4 regions of the Variovorax sp. 10N432 genome follow, and region 3 is predicted to be linked to each of the others. Evidence: predicted binding sites of a transcription regulator. Region 3 holds the regulator's gene; each other region holds the start of a gene.
What was found. The regulator FNR, encoded in region 3, switches genes on or off when oxygen is low (the NO sensors DNR and NnrR bind a similar motif). The targets are predictions, from matches to a motif close to TTGATNNNNATCAA.
Positions count from the first base shown of each region.

Region 1 (5,216 bases), on a different contig from region 3:
GGCCGGGCCGATGCGCAGCTTCGTGGCCAAGCGGCGGGATCACATGCCCGATATGGCCGTGATATCGGTCATGGGAGGCCAGGGCGCGCCCAACGCCGCCGCCGAGATCGCCCAGCGGGTCGGCAAGGCGCCTCTGCTGAGCGCCAGCTTCACCCAGCGCGAGGTCGATGACGGCAGCTACGCCGCCCGGCTGGAGGCCTTCGGTACGGCAGTCAGGGCGGCGAAGGACTCGAAGTCGGTGGTGCGTCCTGCGACCTTGTCGCCGCAGGCGGTCTGAAGCGTGAAGCCCGCTCCCATCGGATGGGGCGCGGCCGCGGTGGGTCTCACCTGCCTGCTGGGTGCCTGCAGCTCCGATCCGGCGATGACGACCGGACCGATCGCGCTGCGTTGGCGCTCGACCCCTTCGTTCTCGTCCCTCGTGGCGAGCCGCAGCGCCAGCGTCGTCGAGATCAGCACGCTCCGGATCGGGCGCGATGAAAGCCCCGGAGACGGCGAGCTCGAGTTCGCTCCGGAGAGCGACTTCGCCGACAGGCTCGCCTGGCCGCTTCCCACGAGCGCGCGCATCAGCCAGATTCGCGATCTCGCGTCCGGCGTCATCCTCAGCAGCGACGGCGTGATCCTGACCAGCGCCCACGTGATCGCCGGCGTCGACGAAGCCCAGGTGCGGCTCGACGACGGAAGGCGCTTCCAGGCCCGGGTGCTCGGCACCGACCCGCGTTCGGACGTCGGCTTGCTGGTCATCGAAGCGACCGGCCTGACGCCGGCAGCCCTCGGGGACTCCTCGCGACTCGCGCCCGGCGACTGGGTCGCGGCGATCGGAGCGCCCTTCGGTTTCCAGGGCAGCGTGACAGCCGGCGTGGTGAGCGCCGTGAACCGCCTCATCGGCGGCGCCGGGGAAATCCCTTTCATCCAGACGGACGTGGCCATCAATCCCGGCAGTTCGGGCAGTCCGCTCTTCAACAGCCGCGGCGAAGTGGTCGCCATCAACTCGTTGATCTACAGCGGCAGCGGCGGCTACATGGGCTTGTCCTTCGCGGTGCCGATCAACCTGGCGGCCGAGGTCGCCAAGCAGCTGCGGGCAAACGGGGAAGTCCGGCGGGCGGAGATGGGCGCCGAATTCCAGGAAGTCACGCCGGCGCTGGCGCGTTCCTTCGGCCTTGCCGGGAAACCGTTCGGAGCGCTGGTGGTGCGGATCGACGGCGCCGGTCCCGCCGCCCGCGCCGGCCTGCGCCGAGGCGATGTCGTCACGGCGTACGACGGCGTGGCCATCGGGCACTTCACCGATCTGTTGCAGCGGGTCGCCAAGGACCGCCCCGGCAGCCGGGTCGATCTCGACGTCTGGCGGCATGGCGCCAGGCAGACGATTTCGGTGACGCTCGCCCAGCATCGAGCGCAAAGAACCGCGCTGCCCTCCGGGCTCGCGCCGGATTGGGGTGACGGCGTCGGGCTGACCTTGGGCGAACTGAGCCCCGCGCAATACCGCCAGCTGGGCGTCGAGGGCGGCCTGATGGTGCGCGACGCCGCCGGGCTGGCACGCAGCGAGGGCATTCGTGCGGGCGACCTCATCGTGGCGGTCAACGACGCGCCGATGAACCGCGTCGCGGACTTCAGCCGCACCCTGTCGAACACACCGCCCGGCCAGACCCTCGCCCTGCTCGTCATGCGCGATCGGCGGCTGGCCTATGTGGCGGTTCAACTGCCTGTGGCACCGGCCATGCCATAGCGCGGCATTCAATGCGCCATCAGGATCGGCACATCCATGCGCTCGAAGACCCCTCGCGTCACACTGCCCAGCACCAGCTCGCGGATGCGGGTGTGGCCGTAGCCGCCCATCACGACCAATCCCGCTTGCTTCTGCGCGGCATGCGACAGCAGCGCATCGGCGAGTCCCTCGGAAGCCACATGCTGGACGGCCTTCGCCTCGATGCCGTGTCGCCGGAGCCAGGCAAGGATCTGAGGGATCCGCAGGTCGCTGTCGTCGACCGGCGCGGCGCCTGCGCGCCACGACACCAGCGCAACGCTGGCGGCCTTCGAGAGCAGCGGCAGCGCATCGCGCAATGCGATGGCGGCCTCGCGGCTGCCGTCCCACGCCACCAGCACGTTCTTGCCGAGTTCGCGAGCGCACTTCGCGCGAGGCAGCACCAGCACCGGGCGGCCCGCATGCAGGACGACCTGCTCCGGCAGGTCGCGGGCCGTCGTCGTGTCCGTGTCGCCAGGCTGGGACTGGCCGACGACGACCAGGTCGCTGGTGCGTCCGTGCAGGACGACCGCATCGACCGAGGGTTGATCCACCAGGCGAACCTCGGACGATATCGACGGCGCACCCTCGATCAGCTTCCTGAAGGTGTGGGCGATGCCTTCGGCGCGCACCCGCAGGAAGTCGGCCGACGCGGCGATGAAATCGGTGTCCTTTCCCGCAATGGCCTCGGCGGGAATGACGCCGTCGTAGAGACCGGTGGGCACCAGGCCGATCAGATGGCTGCCGTGCTGCCTGGCCAGGGTCGCAGCGATACCCACACGAGCGGCACAGTGCTCCGAATAGTCAAGATGGACCAGGATCGTTCCGAGTTTCATGACGGTTCCAGGCGAATGGAGACGAATGGCGATCTTCGGGCGTGCCGCGACCGGACACCTTGATTTCCATCAAGGGCGCCGCGCCGGACTGGCACTTGATCCAGCGCAAGTCCCCAGGGGCCCGCATTCCCTACAGTGAAGCGTCCATCGACGAAGGAGTCTTCATGAAGTCCGATGCCATGCTGCGAAGCGATATCGTCGCCGAGCTGAACTTCGATCCTGCGATCACGATGAATGCCACCGACATCGGCGTGGTCGTCAAGGATGCCGTCGTCACGCTGAGCGGGCATGCGTCCAGCCATTCGCAGAAGCATGCCATCGAGCGGGCCGTGCAGCGGGTCAAGGGCGTCAAGGCGCTGGCCGTCGAGATGTCGGTCCGGCTTCCGGCCGCCAGCGAACGCACCGACGCCGACATCGCCAAGGCGGCGGAGAACGCCCTCGAATGGAACGTGCTCGTGCCGGACGATGCGGTCCACCCGATGGTGGAGGGCGGCTGGATCACGCTGAGCGGCGGCGTGGAATGGGCGTACCAGCGCCGGGCGGCCGAGGTCGCCGTGCGCCATCTGATGGGCGTCAGGGGCGTCACCAACATGGTCGAGGTCAAGGGCCGGTTCACGGCGGTCGACGTCGAGCGGAAGATCAGCGATGCGCTGAAGCGACAGGCCGATCGCGAAGCCAGGCACATCCAGATCCTGGTCGACGGCGCCCAGGTCACGCTGCGGGGTACGGTCAAGTCGTGGGCGGAACGCAGGGCCGCGCAAGGGGCCGCGTGGTCGGCGCCGGGCGTGGCGAAGGTCGTGAACAATCTTCTCGTCGAGGCCTGATCGCACACGCCATGATGCAGGCGATGGTTCTTCATGGGCCGAAGCAGCCGCTGCAGATGACGCAGCGCCCGGTGCCCGAGCCCGCCTCCGGCGAGGTTCGACTTCGCGTGCTGGCCTGCGCCGTCTGCCGCACCGACCTGCACGTGATCGACGGCGACCTGCCGCTCTCCGTGCTGCCCATCGTCCCTGGCCATGAAATCGTCGGCGAGGTCGATGCGCTGGGTGCGGGCGTCCGGTCGCTGGCCGTCGGAGACCATGTCGGCGTCCCCTGGCTCGGCCACAGCTGCGGCCACTGCGCCTTCTGCGGCGCCGGTCGCGAGAACCTGTGCGACACGCCGCGCTTCACGGGTTATCACCGCGACGGCGGCTTCGCGACCCACGTGCTGGCCGAGGCCGATTTCTGCCTGCCGCTGGCTGACCTGGCCCAGGAGCCGGCCCGGATCGCGCCCCTGCTCTGCGCCGGCCTGATCGGCTGGCGCAGCCTGAAGGCCGCCGGCGACGACGCCCGCCAGTTGGGCATCTACGGTTTCGGCGCCGCCGCGCACCTGGTCACCCAGGTCGCGGTGGCCCAGGGCCGGACGGTCCACGCCTTCACGCGCGCCGGCGATGCGGCGAGCCAGGCCTTCGCGCTCAGCCTCGGCGCCGCATGGGCCGGTAGTGCGGACGCGCAGCCACCGCGCGCGCTGGACGCCGCGATCATCTTCGCGCCCGCGGGCGAGCTGGTGCCGTTGGCCTTGAAAGCGGTACGAAAAGGGGGCCGGGTGGTCTGCGGCGGCATCCACATGACGGACATCCCCGCCTTCCCGTACCGGCTGCTGTGGGAAGAGCGCCAGCTCGTCTCGGTGGCCAACCTCACGCGCGCCGATGCGCGCGAGTTCCTCCAGGTCGTGCGGGCGGATCCGCCGAAGGTCCACATCACGACCTATGCGCTGGACCGGGCGAACGAGGCGATCGCGGACCTGCGGGCGGGCCGCCTCCAGGGTGCGGCGGTGCTCGTGCCGCCGGCGCCGGCGCATCGATCGAATCAACCGAAGGACCGAAGCCCATGAAACACCTCAATCCCTCAGACCTCGAAGATCTCGCCCGGCGACTCGAGGCGCGAAAGCGCGAGGTGCTGAACGAGCTCGCGGCGGCCGGCGCGCCGCCCCAGGGCGGCGTGCTCGCCGGGGAGCACGAGGTCCACAGCCATGCCGACGACGCCGAGGTCGAACGGCTGGACGACGTACGTTTCGCCGAGATCGAGGTGGACCGGAACACCCTGCTCGAAGTCGAGCAGGCGCAGCAGCGCCTGGCGACCGGGCTCTATGGCCTGTGCGTCGACTGCAACGAGGAGATTCCCCTCGAGAGGCTGCTCGCCCAGCCCACGGCGATACGCTGCGCCGCCTGCCAGACCAGGACCGAAGCGAAGCGTCGTCACTGATGCGCATGCGGGTCGGTGGCTGCGCTGTTGCGATCCGGCCGGGTCCAAGGCTAATATGGCCCGGTGACCAGCCCCACCCACCTTGCCGTCCTCGACGACGAAGCGGACATCACGCAGCTCCTTGCCAGCTACCTGGCGGGCCAAGGCTTTCGAGTCAGCCAGGTCCACACCGGCGCGGCGCTCATCGAACTGATGGCGAGCGACGCGCCGGCGCTGGTGCTGCTCGACCTGGGCCTCCCGGGCGAAGACGGCTTTGCCATCGCTCGCCAGCTGCGCGAACACTGGCGATGCGGCTTGGTCATCGTCACCGGACGGGGTGACGCGGTCGACAAGGTGGTCGGGCTGGAAGTGGGCGCCGACGACTACGTCACCAAGCCTTTCGACCTGCGGGAACTGGT
Region 1 is NZ_JBFTHX010000047.1:30,441-35,656, forward strand. It holds gene AC1DF3_RS32165 (flavodoxin family protein) at 1-277, shown strand, start outside; gene AC1DF3_RS32170 (trypsin-like peptidase domain-containing protein) at 281-1,723, shown strand; gene AC1DF3_RS32175 (universal stress protein) at 1,732-2,574, opposite strand; gene AC1DF3_RS32180 (BON domain-containing protein) at 2,739-3,398, shown strand; gene AC1DF3_RS32185 (zinc-dependent alcohol dehydrogenase family protein) at 3,413-4,447, shown strand; gene AC1DF3_RS32190 (TraR/DksA family transcriptional regulator) at 4,444-4,818, shown strand; gene AC1DF3_RS32195 (winged helix-turn-helix domain-containing protein) at 4,882-5,216, shown strand, end outside.
Region 1: the regulator FNR is predicted to act here: its motif matches at 2,634-2,647, upstream of AC1DF3_RS32175 (universal stress protein).

Region 2 (5,216 bases), on a different contig from region 3:
ATCGCTTTTTCCTTTCGGTTGTGAATGCGCGCATCCTGTGCGTTGTAGCATCCAAATGCGCCTGCCTCCCGAGGTTCGCGGCAAGCGGCCGATGAATTCTCACGCAACCGACCCGGAGCCCACATGAACATCGTCGACGTCCGCCGGACCGCATTCGCCGCACCGACAAGGGGATGGAGCAAGGCGCCTACGTGCACGCGATGTACCTCGACGACCATCCGCCGATCGCCGGCGGCCGCGAGCTGTGGGGCTTTCCGAAGAAGCTGGCCTCGCCGGTGCTCGACTACGAGACCGACGTGGTGGTCGGCACCCTCGACTATGGGAAGGTGCGGGTCGCCAAGGCGACGATGGGGTTCAAGCACCGCACGCTCGAACACGCGCCGATACTCGCAGCGATCGCGCAGCCGAACTTCCTGCTCAAGATCATCCCGCATGTCGACGGCACCCCGCGCATCTGCGAGCTGGTGCGCTACCACATGGTCGACGTCACGCTGCACGGCGCCTGGAGCGGCCCGGCCTCGCTCGAACTGCATCCGCATGCACTGGCGCCGGTGGCCGAGCTGCCGGTGCTGAAGGTCGAATCGGCGGTGCACTACATCGCCGACATGACGCTCGCGCTCGGCACCGTCGAACACGACTATCTCGCACCCGCTTCCTGATGGTGCGATCAGGGCCGCTCGCGCCCCGCCGGCCCCAGCACCACGGGCGAGCCCGAGGGCGCCTTGAATCCATAGAAGCGCTCGTTGAGATGTTGCGTGACAGCGGCGATGTCGTCCTCGCTCCAGTTCAACGAGGCTGCGGCTTGCCAGTTCGCCACTTGCGCCTGGAGGCTGTTCCAGTCCTTCGCCAGCCGCCGATCTCGCCAGTGCACCTGCGTGGTGTGGCAGGCGACGCAGTGCGTCGAGTACAGCAGTTCTCCGCGTGACTGGGCAGAGGCCGGCACGCCGGAGAGCGCCGAGACCGCCAGGAGGCACACTGCCAAGGATCGAACAGCCATGGGGTCCCTCTCATTGCGGAAGATCATCGATCGAAACGTGCACCATGCGGTTCCTCGCGGACCCCGCTCAATGCACCGCATCGGTCGCCAGGGACCAAGGAAGCTCGAAATCGGCGGTCTGGAGCATCACCGGCTTCTCCGGATCGCGCCGGTAGTGCTGCATCGCCGACTCCTCGATCCGGTCGGCGTGCTCCCGACACGCCTCGACGAGGCTGTCGCCCCCTCCCTGGGCGCCGAAGATATCGCGCAGCGCGTCTTCGGTTATCTCCGCAACGACCCGAGGGCCTCCGCTGCCCTCCGGATAGATTGCGAACAGCACGCTCGCTCGATCGAAGCAGTAGATCGCATCGCTGGTCATGGGATGGCTCCTGTGTCGTTTCACGCCTGTGCGGCCAGACTGGAAGCGTGGACCAGAAACGACGCTCGCGCCTTGCGTCAGATCAAGAATCTCGAAATGGCGCGTGTTGACACCGAATTGATCCAGCGCAAGCCGCGCCGCGGCCCGCTGCCTACAGTTGCCACAGCAGCATCGCAACGAGGGCTACTCCGTGATGAAAGGAAATATATGAAATCCGACGTCCAACTGAGTGGCGGCTTTTGAAACCCGAGAGACCATGCCATGTCATCGAAGATGCTTTTGGCGATGCTGGTTGCCGTGGCAAGCGCTGGAGCGACCGCCGCCGACTACACGGCACCCGGCCAGCTGAGTCCCGCATCGACGCCGACACAGAAGATTCGCGATGCCGCGAGCAAGGCCGCCCGCGAGGCGCAAATCGCCGCACAGAAGGCCGCCGACGCAGCCAAGGCTGCGGCTGAACAGAGCAAGGTGAATGCCGGCAAGGTCTCCCAGGCGATCGCCGAGGCCATCCGCCGGGCGGCGCAAAAGGCGGCGGAGTCGGCGAACCGCTTCGAGGAGAAGGCATCGGAATCCGCCAGCCGGGCGCTCGATGCCAGCAAGGAAGCCGCGCTCAAGGCCGAAGAAGAAAGCAGGAAGGCGTCCGCGGCCACCAGGGAAGCCCTTGCGAAGGCCGAGGCGGCAGTCCAGAGCGCCATGGCCGCCAGCAAGGAAGAAGCCGAGGCGGCCGCCGGCGCAGCGCGTGAGGCGCTGCAGAAGGCCGAAGAGGCCACCCGGCAGGCGGCGCAGGCGGCCAAGGATGCGGCGGCGAGGACGACCGGCAAATGAGCGCCCTGCCCGTCAAGCAGCCCACCACGTCCTCGAGCCAAAGGCAGCAGATCATGAAGAAGCACTCGAAGCCCCGCCCCGCCCCCGGACCAGGACGCACACGCCGATCCGCCGCCCCCACCCCTGACGAAGAACCTTCAGGCGACTCCCCCCGGCCTGTTTGGGACCCGGACCGAACCGACATCGAGCGGCCGAACGAGCTGCCGGACCCTTCGATCGAGAGCGCGTCACGCGATGACGAGGCGGGCGGCGTGGAAGCGGCCGAGTCGGTCGTGAGGAAGGCAACGCCCTTCGAATAGCCGCCGGCCGTCATTGCCCTGATGCCCCGGACATGCCCGGCGGAATCCTCATCGTTGCGATACCCCGACCCATCCGATCGATGGCCCCTGGTTCGCCTCCCCCAGTCCGGCAGCGACCAGGATCAAGGTCGCCAGCAGAGTCGCGGCGATGAACATGAACGTCTTCATGTCAACGCACCAGCAGTACCGGTACCGTGCATTTCGCCAGCACCTTGGTGGCGACCGAGCCCAACACCAGGTTCTTCAACGCGCCCACCCCGTGCGATCCCATCACCAGGAGGTCGAACTTGCCCTTTTCCGCATGGGACGCTATCTCGTCCGCCGGGTGGCCCACCTTGTGGACCACCTCCGCGGCGATCCCCTGCTCGGCCAGCTGTGCCCGGACGGGCTCGAGAACGACGCGGGCATCGTCCTCGTAGTAGGCGTGCACGATGTCCGGCCCGGCGAAAGCCGCGGCCCGGTGCGGGACGGGCAGGACGATGTGCAGCACCGTGAATGCATGCCCCGTCACCCACAGGTCCCTGTGCGCTCCGAGGTAGGAAATCATTCGCTTCGTGTAGTCGCTGCCGTCGACGGCAAGAAGAATCTTCATGGTGCACTCCGGAGAAAGTTCTGGGGTCCCCGATGTTCGATGCCAGGGAGCGGGCGGAGTTGCGCCAGATCAAATCTCCGACGTGCAATGTCCGGATACTGAGGCCCTCATCACTGGATTTCAGAAGGGCCTGACATGTATCAACGAATTCTTGTACCCGTCGATGGCAGTCCGACATCGGAGCGCGGGCTCGACGAAGCGATCCGCATCGCCCAGCTCACCCACGGCCAATTGCGGCTGCTGCACGTGATCGATGAACTGTCCTTCGCCCTTGCCATGGATGCCTATGCGGGCTATGCGGGCGACTGGCTCGACACCTTGCGCGAGCAGGGCCGGACCCTCCTCGAGAAATGCAAGGCCACGGCGCAGGCCGCGGGCGTCGACGCCGACATCGCGTTGCGCGACACCTTCTCGGGGTCGGTGCACGAACAGGTCACGACCGAGGCCGCCAGCTGGCCCGCCGACCTGATCGTCCTCGGCACCCACGGCCGGCGCGGGGTCGGCAGGGTGGTGATGGGAAGCAGCGCCGAGAACATCCTCCGCTACGCCACCGTGCCGGTGCTGCTGGTGCGCGCGCCGGCCGAATCGAAGGCGAAGACCGAATCCCCGGGCGAGTCGACGAAGGTGGATCTGCCCTCCGCGGCGCTGTCGTTCGAATAGGCGCCCCGTCAACGCTTCAGCGCGAGCCAGCGGTCCACCAGCGGCGCGATCTTCAGCGACGCGTCGCTCATCACGTGGAACGTCGTCGCACGCTCCGCCTCGTCGAGCGGCTCGTGCGTCGCCAGTTGCCGCTCCAGCACCGGCAGGGTCGCCTCGGACGCGTCGGTCCCGCTGGATTGGCGGGCCGCGACCCGCTCGCGCAACTGCGCCGCGGTCGCTTCGCAATGGAGGATCGCGAAAGGCACGCCCAGTTCGCTGGCCAGGGCGCGGAACGCCAGCCTCTCGTCCCGGCGCAGGAACGCGGCATCCACGATCACCGGATAGCCGGCCTGCAGTGCGGTCCTGGCGCAGGCCCACAGCCGATCGAAGGTGCGCCGGGTCGCCTCGGGCGTGTAGATGTCATGGCCCTGATCCGTGGATCGGCTCAGGGGTTGCATGCCGAAGAGCCGCTTGCGCTCGACGTCGGACCGGATGCGTATCGCCCCGGCCAACGCGAGCACTTCGGTCGCGATAGTCGTTTTTCCGGACCCCGACAGGCCATGCGTGATCATCAGTCGCGCTGCAGGTCGGCCGGCCTGAGCGGCGAGGCCCGCCGCGCAGGCAAGATAGTCGGGGCCGGCCGCCGTCGCGCGCTCCCCGCACTCCCGATCCCTAAGCCTCGCCACCATGGCGCGCACCAGCGCGCGATAGACCTCGTAGGCCCGCAGCACCGGGATGGCGGCATAGTCTCCGCTGTGCTGCAGATAGACATCGAGCAAGCGGAACGCGAGGTCCTCGCGGCCGTGGGCCTTGAAGTCCATCGAGAGAAAGGCGACGTCGCTGATGACGTCGATCCAGCGCAGCGCCGGATCGAACTCGATGCAATCGAAGGCCGTCAGCTCGTCGTCGATGAGCACCACGTTGGACAAGTGAAGATCGCCGTGGCATTCACGCACGAAGCGCTTGCAGTGCCGTTCGGCCCAGGCGGTCCATAGCGCGCTTCCCTGTGCCTCCACCCAGGCCCGCAAGGCCGCCAGCGGTCCGGCAACAGGCTCGCCGGACAGGCCCGCAAGCGCGGTCTTCATCGTCCGAAGGACTTGCTCGGGTGTACCGAATGCCGAGGAGAGCGCGGCTGCGGCCGCCCGGTCGTGGAACTGGGCCAGGCGCTGCGCGAAGCGCGCCAGTTGGTCGATCCGGAGCCGGCCGTCCAGGAGCAGATTGCGCAGCAGGGAAGCCTCCGGAAAGCGCCTCATGCGGACCACATAGTCGATCGGCTCGCCGGCGCCCAGGTGCGGGGCATCGGGCGTCCCGCACACCGCCGTCACGTCGATGTAGATCTCGGGCGCAAGCCGGCGGTTGAGCCGCAATTCTTCTTCGCAGAAATGCTTGCGTGCCGCCAGCGTGCGGAAGTCGACAAACGGCAGGCCCACCGGCTTCTTCAGCTTGTAGGCCAAGCGGTCGGTCAGCAGCACCCAGGAGATGTGGGTTTCAATCAGCGACACCGCC
Region 2 is NZ_JBFTHX010000047.1:14,524-19,739, forward strand. It holds gene AC1DF3_RS32065 (SDR family oxidoreductase) at 1-2, opposite strand, end outside; partial or broken gene AC1DF3_RS32070 (acetoacetate decarboxylase) at 177-659, shown strand; gene AC1DF3_RS32075 (cytochrome C) at 668-997, opposite strand; gene AC1DF3_RS32080 (DUF1488 family protein) at 1,065-1,355, opposite strand; gene AC1DF3_RS32085 (hypothetical protein) at 1,428-1,598, shown strand; gene AC1DF3_RS32090 (hypothetical protein) at 1,617-2,180, shown strand; gene AC1DF3_RS32095 (universal stress protein) at 2,649-3,071, opposite strand; gene AC1DF3_RS32100 (universal stress protein) at 3,207-3,731, shown strand; gene AC1DF3_RS32105 (bifunctional aminoglycoside phosphotransferase/ATP-binding protein) at 3,740-5,216, opposite strand, start outside.
Region 2: the regulator FNR is predicted to act here: its motif matches at 3,131-3,144, upstream of AC1DF3_RS32095 (universal stress protein).

Region 3 (5,216 bases):
GAGCAGGTGCAGCGCTACCGGATCGAAGCCAGCGGCCTCGAGGGTCTGCACGTGTCCTCGGAGCCGGTGGTCGAGGTCGCGCCGGCGCAGTCGCGCTGGGTGGCGGTGCGGCTGCAGCTGCCCTACGGTGCGGCGACGGCCGGTTCCCACAAGGTGTATTTCGACGTTCGAGCGGAGGGCGGCCAGGGCAGCGTGTCCGAGAAGGCCGTGTTCCTGGTCCCGCGATGAAATCCAGGCCCCAAGGAGGCAGAAGATGACCGACAAGAGCAGCCATGACGAAGCGACGCGTCCCTGTCCACCCTGGTGGCGCTTCGGGCTGGTGTGGATGGTGATCGGCGGGCCGGGCCTGGTGGTGATCGCGAGTTTCGCCACCTTGTGGCTGGCCCTGCGCACGCCCGACCCGGTGGTCGACGAGGACTACTACCGCAAGGGCGTGGAGATCAACCGCACGCTGGCCGACAAGAAGCTCATGCCGGCGGTGGCCGGGCGCAACCACGCGGCCACCCCGAGCGCCGACGTGCCGTCGCCGAGGCGCTGAACATGCAGGCGCAACGCTGGATGTGGATACTCTGGCCGGCATTCCTGCTGGCCTGCGCGCTCGAGGTGCTGGTGTTCGCACTGGTCGATCCGGGCGACCTCAACTGGCGCGGCGAGGCGTTGGGCGCCTCTCGCCAGGCGGTCTACACGGCCGGGTTCTTTGCCTTCTGGCTGCTGGCCACGGCGGCGGGCGCCTTGACGCTGCTGCTGGCCCGGCCGGCGGCCGAGCTCAACAGCCCGGCGGATTGACGATGCGGCGCAGCGCCTCGGGATCGAGGATGCGCACGTTGCGCTGCTCGACCTCGACCATGCCGTCGGCCGCGAACTTCGACATCGTCCGGCTCACGGTCTCGAGCTTGAGGCCGAGGTAGCTGCCGATTTCCTCGCGCGTCATGCGCAGCACCAGCTCGGAGCGCGAGAAGCCGCGCGCATGCAGCCGCTGCACCAGGTTCAGCAGGAAGGCCGCCAGCCGCTCCTCGGCCCGCATGCTGCCGAGCAGCAGCATCACGCCATGCTCGCGGACGATCTCGCGGCTCATGATCTGGTGCACGTGGCGCTGCAGCGCCGTCACCTCGCGCGACAGTTCCTCGATGCGCTCGAAGGGCATCACGCAGACCTCGGAGTCTTCGAGGGCGACGGCGTCGCAGGTGTGCTGGTCGTTGACGATGCCGTCGAGGCCGATGATCTCGCCGGCCATCTGGAAGCCCGTGACCTGGTCGCGCCCGTCCTCGCTGGTGACCCGGGTCTTGAAGACCCCGGTGCGGATCGCATAGAGCGAGGTGAAGGGCTCACCATTGCGAAACAGCGTCTCGCGCCGCTTGATCTTGCGCCGCGTGGCGACCAGGTCGTCGAGGCGCTGCAGCTCCCCGGGCGCCAGTCCGACCGGCATGCACAGCTCGCGCAGGTTGCAGTTGGAACAGGCGACCTTGATATTTTCGGGCTTCATTGATGCAGTCGGGGTCATGCGGGGATTGTCCGTGGGGGGGTGGGCCGGATGCTTGATGCAGGTCAAGGTTTGCGGATCGCGACGGCGGCATAGTGACACACCGAAGCCCATGCCTGCGTCCGCGATGCCTCCCGTCTCCGCTCCAGCCCTCACGCCGCCCATCGTGGTGCCCGCGCCGTCCGTGCTGCAGCGGTTCGACTGCGCCGGGCCGCGCTACACCTCCTACCCGACCGCGGACCGCTTCGTCGACGCCTTCACGGCCGAGGACTATGCCCAGACGCTCGAACAGCGCGGCAGCACCGGCGCCAGCGCGCGGGCGCTGTCGCTCTACGTGCATATCCCGTTCTGCGAATCGCTCTGCTACTACTGCGCCTGCAACAAGATCGTGACCCGCCACAAGAGCAAGGGGCGCGAGTACCTGGACTACCTGGCGCGCGAGATCGCTCTGCAGGTCGAGCGGCTCGGCCGCGGCGCCGTGGTCCGCCAGCTGCATCTCGGCGGCGGCACGCCGACCTTTCTCGACGATGCCGGCCTGCGGACGCTGATGGGCATGCTGCGCGAGGCCTTCACCTTGTCGCCGGACGGCGAGCATTCGATCGAGATCGACCCGCGCACCGTCGACCGCGAACGCCTGGTGACCCTGGCCGCGCTGGGCTTCAACCGGCTGAGCTTCGGCGTCCAGGATTTCGACCCCGACGTGCAGAAGGCGGTGCACCGGATCCAGCCGGCCGGGCAGGTGTTCGACCTGATGGCGACGGCCCGCGGGCTGGGCTTCGATTCGGTCAACGTCGACCTGATCTACGGGCTGCCGCGCCAGAGCGCGGCCTCCTTCGACCGCACGCTGGCCCAGGTCTGCGCGCTGCGGCCCGACCGCATCGCGCTCTATGCCTATGCCCACCTGCCCGAGCGCTTCAAGGCCCAGCGCCGCATCGCGACCGAGGCGTTGCCCGATGCGGCGGCCAAGGTCGAGATGCTGTCGCGCTCTATCGCCGCGTTCACCGAGGCCGGCTACGTCTACATCGGCATGGACCATTTCGCGCTGCCCGGCGACGCGCTGGCGGTGGCCAAGCGGCAGGGCCGGCTGCACCGCAACTTCCAGGGCTACAGCACCCAGCCGGACTGCGACCTGGTGGCGCTGGGCGTGTCGGCGATCGGCCGGGTCGGCGCCACCTACAGCCAGAACGCCAAGACGCTCGAGGAGTACTACGACCTGCTCGACCAGGGCCGGCTGCCGGTGGTGCGCGGCCTGGCGCTGACCCGCGACGACGTGCTGCGGCGCACCGTGATCATGGCGATCATGTGCCAGGGCCGGGTCGATTTCGAGACCATCGGCTCGGCCCACCTGGTCGATTTCGAGCGCTGCTTCGCGGCCGAGCTCGAAGCGCTGGCGCCGCTCGAGGCGCAGGGCCTGGTGGTGGTCGGCGATCGCCACCTCGAGGTCACGCCGCTGGGCTGGTTCTTCGTCCGCGCCATCGCCATGGTGTTCGACCGCTACCTGCAGGCTGACCGCAACCGCACGCGCTTCTCGCGCATCGTGTGATGAGCCCGCACGCTCCCCCATGCAGTCCGCCCTGCTCGCCACCGCATTCGTGATGGGGCTGGCCGGCGGGCCGCACTGCGTCGCGATGTGCGGCGCGGCCTGCGCCGGCGTGATCCGCATCGTGCGGGCACCGGCGGGCGGCGTCGCCGCGCTGCAGTCCCCGGGCCGCTCGCTGCCGGCGGGCGCCTTGTTCCACGTGGGCCGGGTGGCCGGCTATGCGGCCGCCGGGGCGGTGGCGGCCGCCGCTGCCCAGGGCCTGGCGCTGGCGGGCCAGCAGGTCAGCGCGCTGCGCCCGGCCTGGCTGCTGCTGCATGTGTTCGTGCTGGCGTGGGGCCTGCTGCTGGCCGCCTCGGGCCGGCAGCCCGCCTGGGCGCACCGCTTCGGGCGCTGGGCGTCGGCGCGGCTGCAGCCCATGACCCGCAGCCCCTTCGGCGTGCTGGCGGCCGGCGCGCTCTGGGTCGCGCTGCCCTGCGGCCTGCTGTACTCGGCGCTGATGCTGGCGGCCCTGGGCAACGGCGTGCTCGAAGGCGCGGCCGTCATGGCGCTGTTCGCGGCCGGCAGCGCGCTGTCGCTGCTGCTGGCGCCCTGGCTGTGGCAGCGCCTGCGGTCGGGCGCCGGCATCCTGTCGCAGCAGTGGGGCACGCGGCTGGCGGGCGCGATGCTCGCGGCGGTGGCGCTGCAGGCGCTCTGGCTCGACCTCGCGCACCAGGTCGAGGCCTGGTGCCGCTGAGCGAGGGGCCCGTGCCGCTCAGGCGGCGGGCGGCGGCGGTTCCAGGTTCAGGGCCACGTGCAACACGTCGGCGGAATCCTCCAGGCTGGGCACGCGCTCGAAGCCCAGCGCCCGCGACAGCTTCAGCATGCGGGTGTTCTCGCGCAGGATCATGCCGACCAGGCGCCGGGTGCCGCGGCTGCGGGCGTGCGCGATCAGCTGCTCGAACAGCATCCGGCCGAGGCCGCCGCCCTTGAGGTCGGAGCGCACAAGCAGCGCGAACTCTGCTTCGACGTTGTCGGGGTCGCAGACGGTGCGGGCGACGCCGAGCGTCTCGGGCTGGCCGTCCGCCGCCGTGGCCTCGGCGATGAAGGCCATTTCGCGGTCGTAGTCGATCTGGGCCAGCCGGGCCAGTTCGCTGCGCGGCAGTTCGCTGCGCGCCTGGAAGAGCCGCATGCGCACGTCCTCGGGGGTGAGCCTTCGCAGGAAGCGCCGGTGCTGGCCTTCGTCCTCCGGGCGGATCGGCCGGATCGTGATCGGACGGCCGTTCCACTCGGCCTGGCGGACCCACTGCGTGGGATAGGGCCGGATCGCGAAGTTGGCGGCGCCGGCCACCCGGCCGGCCGCGACCCGCAGCCGGGCGTCGAGCGCCAGCGCGCCGTGCTCGTCGACCCACAGCGGATTGATGTCGAGCTCGGCCAGCTGCGGCAGGTCGGCCAGCATCTGCGACACCGCGATCAGCACGTCGTGCAGTGCATCGAGATCGGCCGGCGGATGGTCGCGGTAGCCGGCCAGCAGCCGAGACACGCGGGTGCGCGAGACCAGCTCGCGCGCCAGGCTGCGGTTGAGCGGCGGCAGCGCGACCGCGACATCGGCCGTCACCTCGACCGCGATGCCACCGCCGCCGCAGAGGATGACCGGGCCGAAGACCGCGTCGATGCTGGCCCCGACGATCACCTCCTGCGCGTGCGGGCGGTGCACCATCGGCTGCACGGTGAAGCCGTCGATGCGCGCGCCGGGCTGCAGGGCGGCCAGCGCCTGCCGCATCTCGCCCACGGCCTGTTCAAGCGCGGCCGGGTCGCGCAGGTCCAGCCTGACGCCGCCGACATCGGTCTTGTGGGCGACATCGCGCGACACGATCTTGAGCACTACCGGATAGCCGAGCTCGCGGGCCGCGTCCAGCAGGCCTGCGGCCGACGCCGGGACCATCCGCGTGCGCACCACCGGCACGCCGTAGGCCTGCAGCACCGCCTTGGCCTCGTGTTCGGCCAGCCATTCGCGGCCGTCGGCGGCGGCTGCTTCCAGCAGCCGCTGCGCCGCCGGCACATCGGGCGCCGGGTTCTCGCTGGCGCTGGGCGCCTCCATCAACAGCGCCTGGTTGCTGCGGTAGGTCTGCAGCATGCCGAAGGCGCGCACGGCGTCTTCGGGCGTCGGGTAGTCGGGAATGCCGGCCGCCTCGAACAGCTGGCGTGCCGGCGCCATGT
Region 3 is NZ_JBFTHX010000002.1:101,058-106,273, forward strand. It holds gene ccoG (cytochrome c oxidase accessory protein CcoG) at 1-228, shown strand, start outside; gene AC1DF3_RS02720 (FixH family protein) at 254-538, shown strand; gene AC1DF3_RS02725 (hypothetical protein) at 541-786, shown strand; gene fnr (fumarate/nitrate reduction transcriptional regulator Fnr) at 767-1,483, opposite strand; gene hemN (oxygen-independent coproporphyrinogen III oxidase) at 1,608-3,023, shown strand; gene AC1DF3_RS02740 (sulfite exporter TauE/SafE family protein) at 3,043-3,753, shown strand; gene AC1DF3_RS02745 (bifunctional acetate--CoA ligase family protein/GNAT family N-acetyltransferase) at 3,772-5,216, opposite strand, start outside.

Region 4 (5,216 bases), on a different contig from region 3:
GTGCAGACCGCAACCTCCCATGGGACTTCCTCGCAGATGAAAGCCTCGCACCGAGACCCGGGCTATCGCCAGCCGCCCGATCGCAAGAGCATGCACTCGCAGATCGTGCGGGACCTGGGCCTGCGGATCGTTTCCGGCGAGTACAAGCCCGGGGAGAGGCTGCCCCTGGAAGCCTCCCTGTGCGCGGCCTACGACGTGAGCCGGCCGGTGCTGCGCGAGGCGACCCGGGTGCTGGTCGCCAAGGGCCTGGTGGTCTCGAAGCAGCGCGCCGGCGCCATCGTCTGTGCCCGCAGCAATTGGCACCTGCTCGATCCCGACGTGCTGTACTGGATGATCCAGACCAAGCCGCAACCCGAATTCGTCGAAACGCTGTTGACGGTGCGGCGCATCTTCGAACCGGCGGCGGCGGCGCTGGCTGCCAAGGTGGCGAGCCCGGACTCGCTCAAGGCCATCGCGGAGGCGTACCAGGGCATGGAGCGCGCGACGACGCCGGAGGAACTCCTGGAGCCCGACCTCGCTTTCCACCGCCACATCGCCGAGGCCACGAACAACGACCTGCTGGCCTACATCGGCAACATGCTGTCGCTGGCGCTGCGCGAGTCGATCAAGCTCAGCAGCCAGCTGCCGGACACCCACGCCCTTTCGCTGCCCCGGCACAAGGCGATCCTCACGGCCCTGCTCAACCGGGACCCGTTGGGAGCGCGCCAGGCGACGCTGGTTCAGCTGGAAGAGACGCGCGAGGACATCTCGCGCATCTTGGATTCCGACCTCGATCCGGTGTGAGTCCGGTCGCTAGCGGCCGCCGTCCACCATGTCGCGGTAGGCGTGCCAGCTCGCGTGTGCCAGCCACGGGAAGATGACGATGAGCCCGAGCATGAGCGTCGCAAAACCGAGGGCCGTCAGCAGGACGATCAACGCGGCCCACAGCACCATGGCGAGCGGATTGCGGGCGCAGCAGCGCAGGCTGGTCAGCACCGCGGTGATCACGTCCACGGGGCGGTCCACCAGCAGCGGCGCGCTGACGACGCCCAGCGCGAACACCATCGCGGCCACAGCGGCGCCGAGCGCGAAGAAGGCCGCCACGAGTTCGACCGACTGGCCCGACAGCAGCAGCGCCGCAGGCAGCTGCGGCGCGTGCTGCAGCTGCTCGGTGAAGAACAGTGCGAAGACGATCGCTGCCAGGCGCTCCCAGGCGAAGTAGGCCAGCGTGAGCAGCAGCCCGAACAGCGCGATCGAGCCGGCGTTGCCGAGCCAGGCGCCAAGCGCCGATCCGGAGTCGGGCGCGGCGGACTGCTCCCGCTGGCGCGACAGTGCGTACAGGGGGATGGCGACCAGGGGGGCCACCAGCAAGAAGCCGCCGAGCAGCGTCGGCGCCAGGTAGGTGGCCTCCCAGGTCGCGGCGGTCAGGGCCAGGCCCGCGACTGCGACCAGCACGCCGATGCCGAGGCTCAAGCCCGGCAGGAACGCCAGATCGCGTGCCCCCGAGCGCAGCCAGGCGAAGGGCCGCAGCGCGCCGACCCGGCGCACGGTGGGCGCCGCCGTTGACGGCGCAAGAGACTCACTGCCGAGCGGGTGTTCCATGGCGCACACTCCTTCGTGAAGCCCGCGCTGGAGACCTCACGGCGCCAGCGCTGCCGCCAGCATAGTCGCGCCCAGCGCCGGCGGCTTGACGTCGATCAAGGTTCAGGCGCCACGGTGCCACGCGCCGATGCCGGGCTGGCTGTACTGCGGCGAGGATTGCGCCAACAGCCGATAAGGAGCCCAATCGCATCCACAGGGCTCAGGTGGCGCAGCGAAGACTTCCGGCCCTCCCGCGCGCGGCACCGAATCGCGCGGCAACTGCCCCAACAGGAGCATCCAATGACTTCCCTTCGTGGGGCCGATGGCGGGCGGCTCAGGCCTCTCCGTCTGACCCCGGAGTTGGTCTCTCGAATCGCTCGCGAAGTCGCGGACTGCGGGCCGCCCCCGGGCATGGTGGTCCACAGCGATGCCGACTACGAGGCCTCGCTGGAGGATTTTCTTGCAAGCGGCCCGTGGCGTGGCGAAGGTGTCTGGGTCTTCGGGTACGGGTCCCTGCTATGGAATCCGGCCTTCGATGTCGCAGAGCAGGTGGCCGCGGTTCTGCCCGGCTGGCATCGATCGTTCTGCATCCGGCTCACTCGCTTTCGAGGTACCCCCGACCAGCCGGGCTTGATGATGTCGCTCACGCCCGGAGGAAGCTGCCGTGGTGCACTGCTGCGCATCGATGCGCCCTCGGTCAGGTCCAGCCTGCGCAAGCTTTGGCGACGGGAAATGACCGTCAAGCCACCGAACACTCCACCGCGATGGGTGAGCGCCAAGGCGAGCGGCATCGACGTGCGCGCCATCGTTTTCGCCGCCGATCGCAATGGGCCGAACTTCGTGGGCGGCCTGACGCACGAACAAATCGCGGACATCCTGTGCAAGGCGGCGGGACACTGGGGATCGGGTGCCGACTACCTCTTGCAGACCATCGACCAGCTGGAGCGCCTTGACATCAGGGACGCCAATCTCTGGCGCTTGCAGCAGATCGTCGCACGACGACTCGCGGAGAGCGCCCAACACACTGCGCAGGCCCGCCATGACCCATGATGGAACCGAGAGCGATCGAGAAGCGCTGGATCTTCTCATTCGAGGATTCCAGGTGTCCCGGATGCTCCGGCTGGTCGCCGACCTCGCGCTCGCCGACAAGATTCCGAGGGACGGCAGCCGCCACGTGAGCGATTTGGCCACGGCCTGTTCGGTTCTTCCGACGCCACTGCTCCGGGTCCTGCGGGCCCTTGCGGCATTCGGCGTCTTTCGCGTCGGCGCGGACGGCAGCGTCGCGCACTCTCCGCGCTCCATGCTGCTGCGCACGGACGAGCCGAACAGCCTGCACCATGGCGCCCGGTTCTGGACGGCACCCGGGTCGTGGAAGGCATGGGGAGCCCTGGATTCCGCGCTGGCGGGTGGCGATCCGAATCAAGCCGCCTGGGGCATGGACCGTTTCCAATATCTTCGTGAGCACCCCGCCGAGGCTCGCATCTTCGATGCCTTCATGGCCAACTTTCCGGACCGCAGGCACCAGACGCTGGCCGTCAGCTACGACTTCTCCGGTGCGAAGCTGATCGTCGACATCGGCGGCGGCAATGCGGAGGCGTTGCGGCAAATACTCGAACGGTTCCCCGGGCCGCGCGGGATGGTCTTCGACCGCGACGATGTCGTGGCGGCCATACCGCCCGATGCCCGATTGGACGGAAGGATCGAAGTCCGGGGCGGCAGCTTCTTCGATCGCGTTCCCGAAGGCGCGGACATCTACCTCCTGATCCGGGTCTTGCACAACTGGAGCGACGACGACTGCATTCGAATCCTGCGCAACTGCCGCAGCGCCATGAACCCTGGCGCCCGCCTGCTGATCGTGGAGCAGATCATCGAGCCCGACCCGGCCCTCGGACGGCCATCGGGGTACCTGGTCGATACGCACATGATGGCCATGTTCGGTGCCGCGCGCGAGCGCACCGAAACCGAATTCAGCGAACTGCTGGAGAGCGCGGGGTTTGCTCTCGAGCGCGCCATCGAGACCGCGTCACCGGTGTGGATCATCGAGGCGGGCTCCAGATGACTCAGGCGGCCGCCGCCGGGCCGAGGCGCCTGCGCTGCCAGATCACATAGACCATCGACACCAGCAGGTTGACCAGCAGGTAGAGCAGGATCGCCGCCGTCACGCCGGGCTCGTGCGGAAAGTTGAAGGTCGCCAGCGCCAGCGCGATGCCCGGATGGCGCGACGCGGTCGACAGCGCGAGCACCACGCGATCCCGCGCGTCGGGGCCGCCGAGCCAGTGGCCGACGGCCAGCCCGACGACGATGAAGCCGATCAGCGCCAGGAGGGTGCCGTTGCCGATCAGCTGCAGGATCCCATGCCGGCTGGCGAACACGATCAGCAGCGCCACGACCACCAGCAGGACGGTGCCGATGAGGGCGGCCGGGCGGGCGATGCGCGCGGCCACCCGGGGCAGCAGGGCCCGTACCACCATGCCGGCAGCCAGCGGCAGCAGCACCGCCTTCAGGATCACCAGCGCGATGGCGCCGAGGGGCAGCTGGAACTGGCGGCCGAAGGCCTGGGTCATGAGCATCATGCCGATCGGCGTGATCACGACCGACAGCACGCCCATCGTCACCAGCAGGCCCAGGCCATAGGATTCCCGTCCACCGGCCTTGCCCTGCTTCTTCATCAGCAAGGGCGGCACCGGCGACAGCGACAGCGCCACCAGTGCGACCTCGATCTCGTGGTGCAGGTCGAAGGCCATGTCGAGCCCGACGGCCAGCAGCGGCATGACCAGGAACATCGCCGCGAAGGATCGCAGGAAGCACCGGGGACGGCGCACCACGTACAGCACGTCGTCGAGCGTGGCATCCAGGCCGTAGCTGAAGACGGTGATCACGATGCTCGCCTGCACGGCGAGCATGATCATTTCCTGGGCGGTCATGGCGGTGCAGCATACGAACGGCACCGAATTCCCGCTACTGTCCTTTGGTGCAGTCGGCAGGCTCGCCGCCGAGCATCTCCAATATCGACTGGATGGCGGCGCGGTACCCGCCGGGTCCGAGGCCGGCGATCACCGCGGTGGCCACCGCCGACATGTACGAATGGTGGTACATCTCCTCGCGCCGATGGATGTTGGAGATGTGGACCTCGATGATCGGACCCGGAAACATCTTGAGGGCATCCATGATGGCCATCGAAGTGAACGAAAAGGCCGCCGGGTTGATGATGATTCCGCTGGCTTCGTCGATGGCCTCGTGGATCCAGTCGATCAGCTGCGCCTCGCTGTTGGACTGCCGGAACACCACCGGGACCGCCCCGGCTTCGTCGCGGCACATGGCTTCGATCTCGGCCAGCGTGGTCTTGCCGTAGATCGCCGGCTCGCGCTTGCCGAGACGGTTGAGATTCGGACCATTCAGGATGTAGAGCGGCTTGGTCATGGCTGAGTTTGTTTGCGAGCGGGCGGGTGTCAGTGGCCGCCGTAGAAGAACTTTGCGGGGCCGGTGACGAGCCAGGGGAAGAAGACCATCAGGAACATGATCAGGAACTGGGCGATCATGAACGGCATCACGCCCTTGGTCACCGTGTCCATCGACATTCGACCGACCCCGGCCACCACGTTGAGGACCACGCCCACCGGCGGCGTGACCAGGCCGATGGCGTTGTTCATGATGAA
Region 4 is NZ_JBFTHX010000017.1:6,872-12,087, forward strand. It holds gene AC1DF3_RS19980 (FadR/GntR family transcriptional regulator) at 37-783, shown strand; gene AC1DF3_RS19985 (DUF2189 domain-containing protein) at 793-1,581, opposite strand; gene AC1DF3_RS19990 (gamma-glutamylcyclotransferase) at 1,861-2,610, shown strand; gene AC1DF3_RS19995 (methyltransferase) at 2,600-3,619, shown strand; gene AC1DF3_RS20000 (bile acid:sodium symporter family protein) at 3,621-4,484, opposite strand; gene aroQ (type II 3-dehydroquinate dehydratase) at 4,519-4,980, opposite strand; gene AC1DF3_RS20010 (TRAP transporter large permease) at 5,010-5,216, opposite strand, start outside.
Region 4: the regulator FNR is predicted to act here: its motif matches at 1,667-1,680, upstream of AC1DF3_RS19985 (DUF2189 domain-containing protein).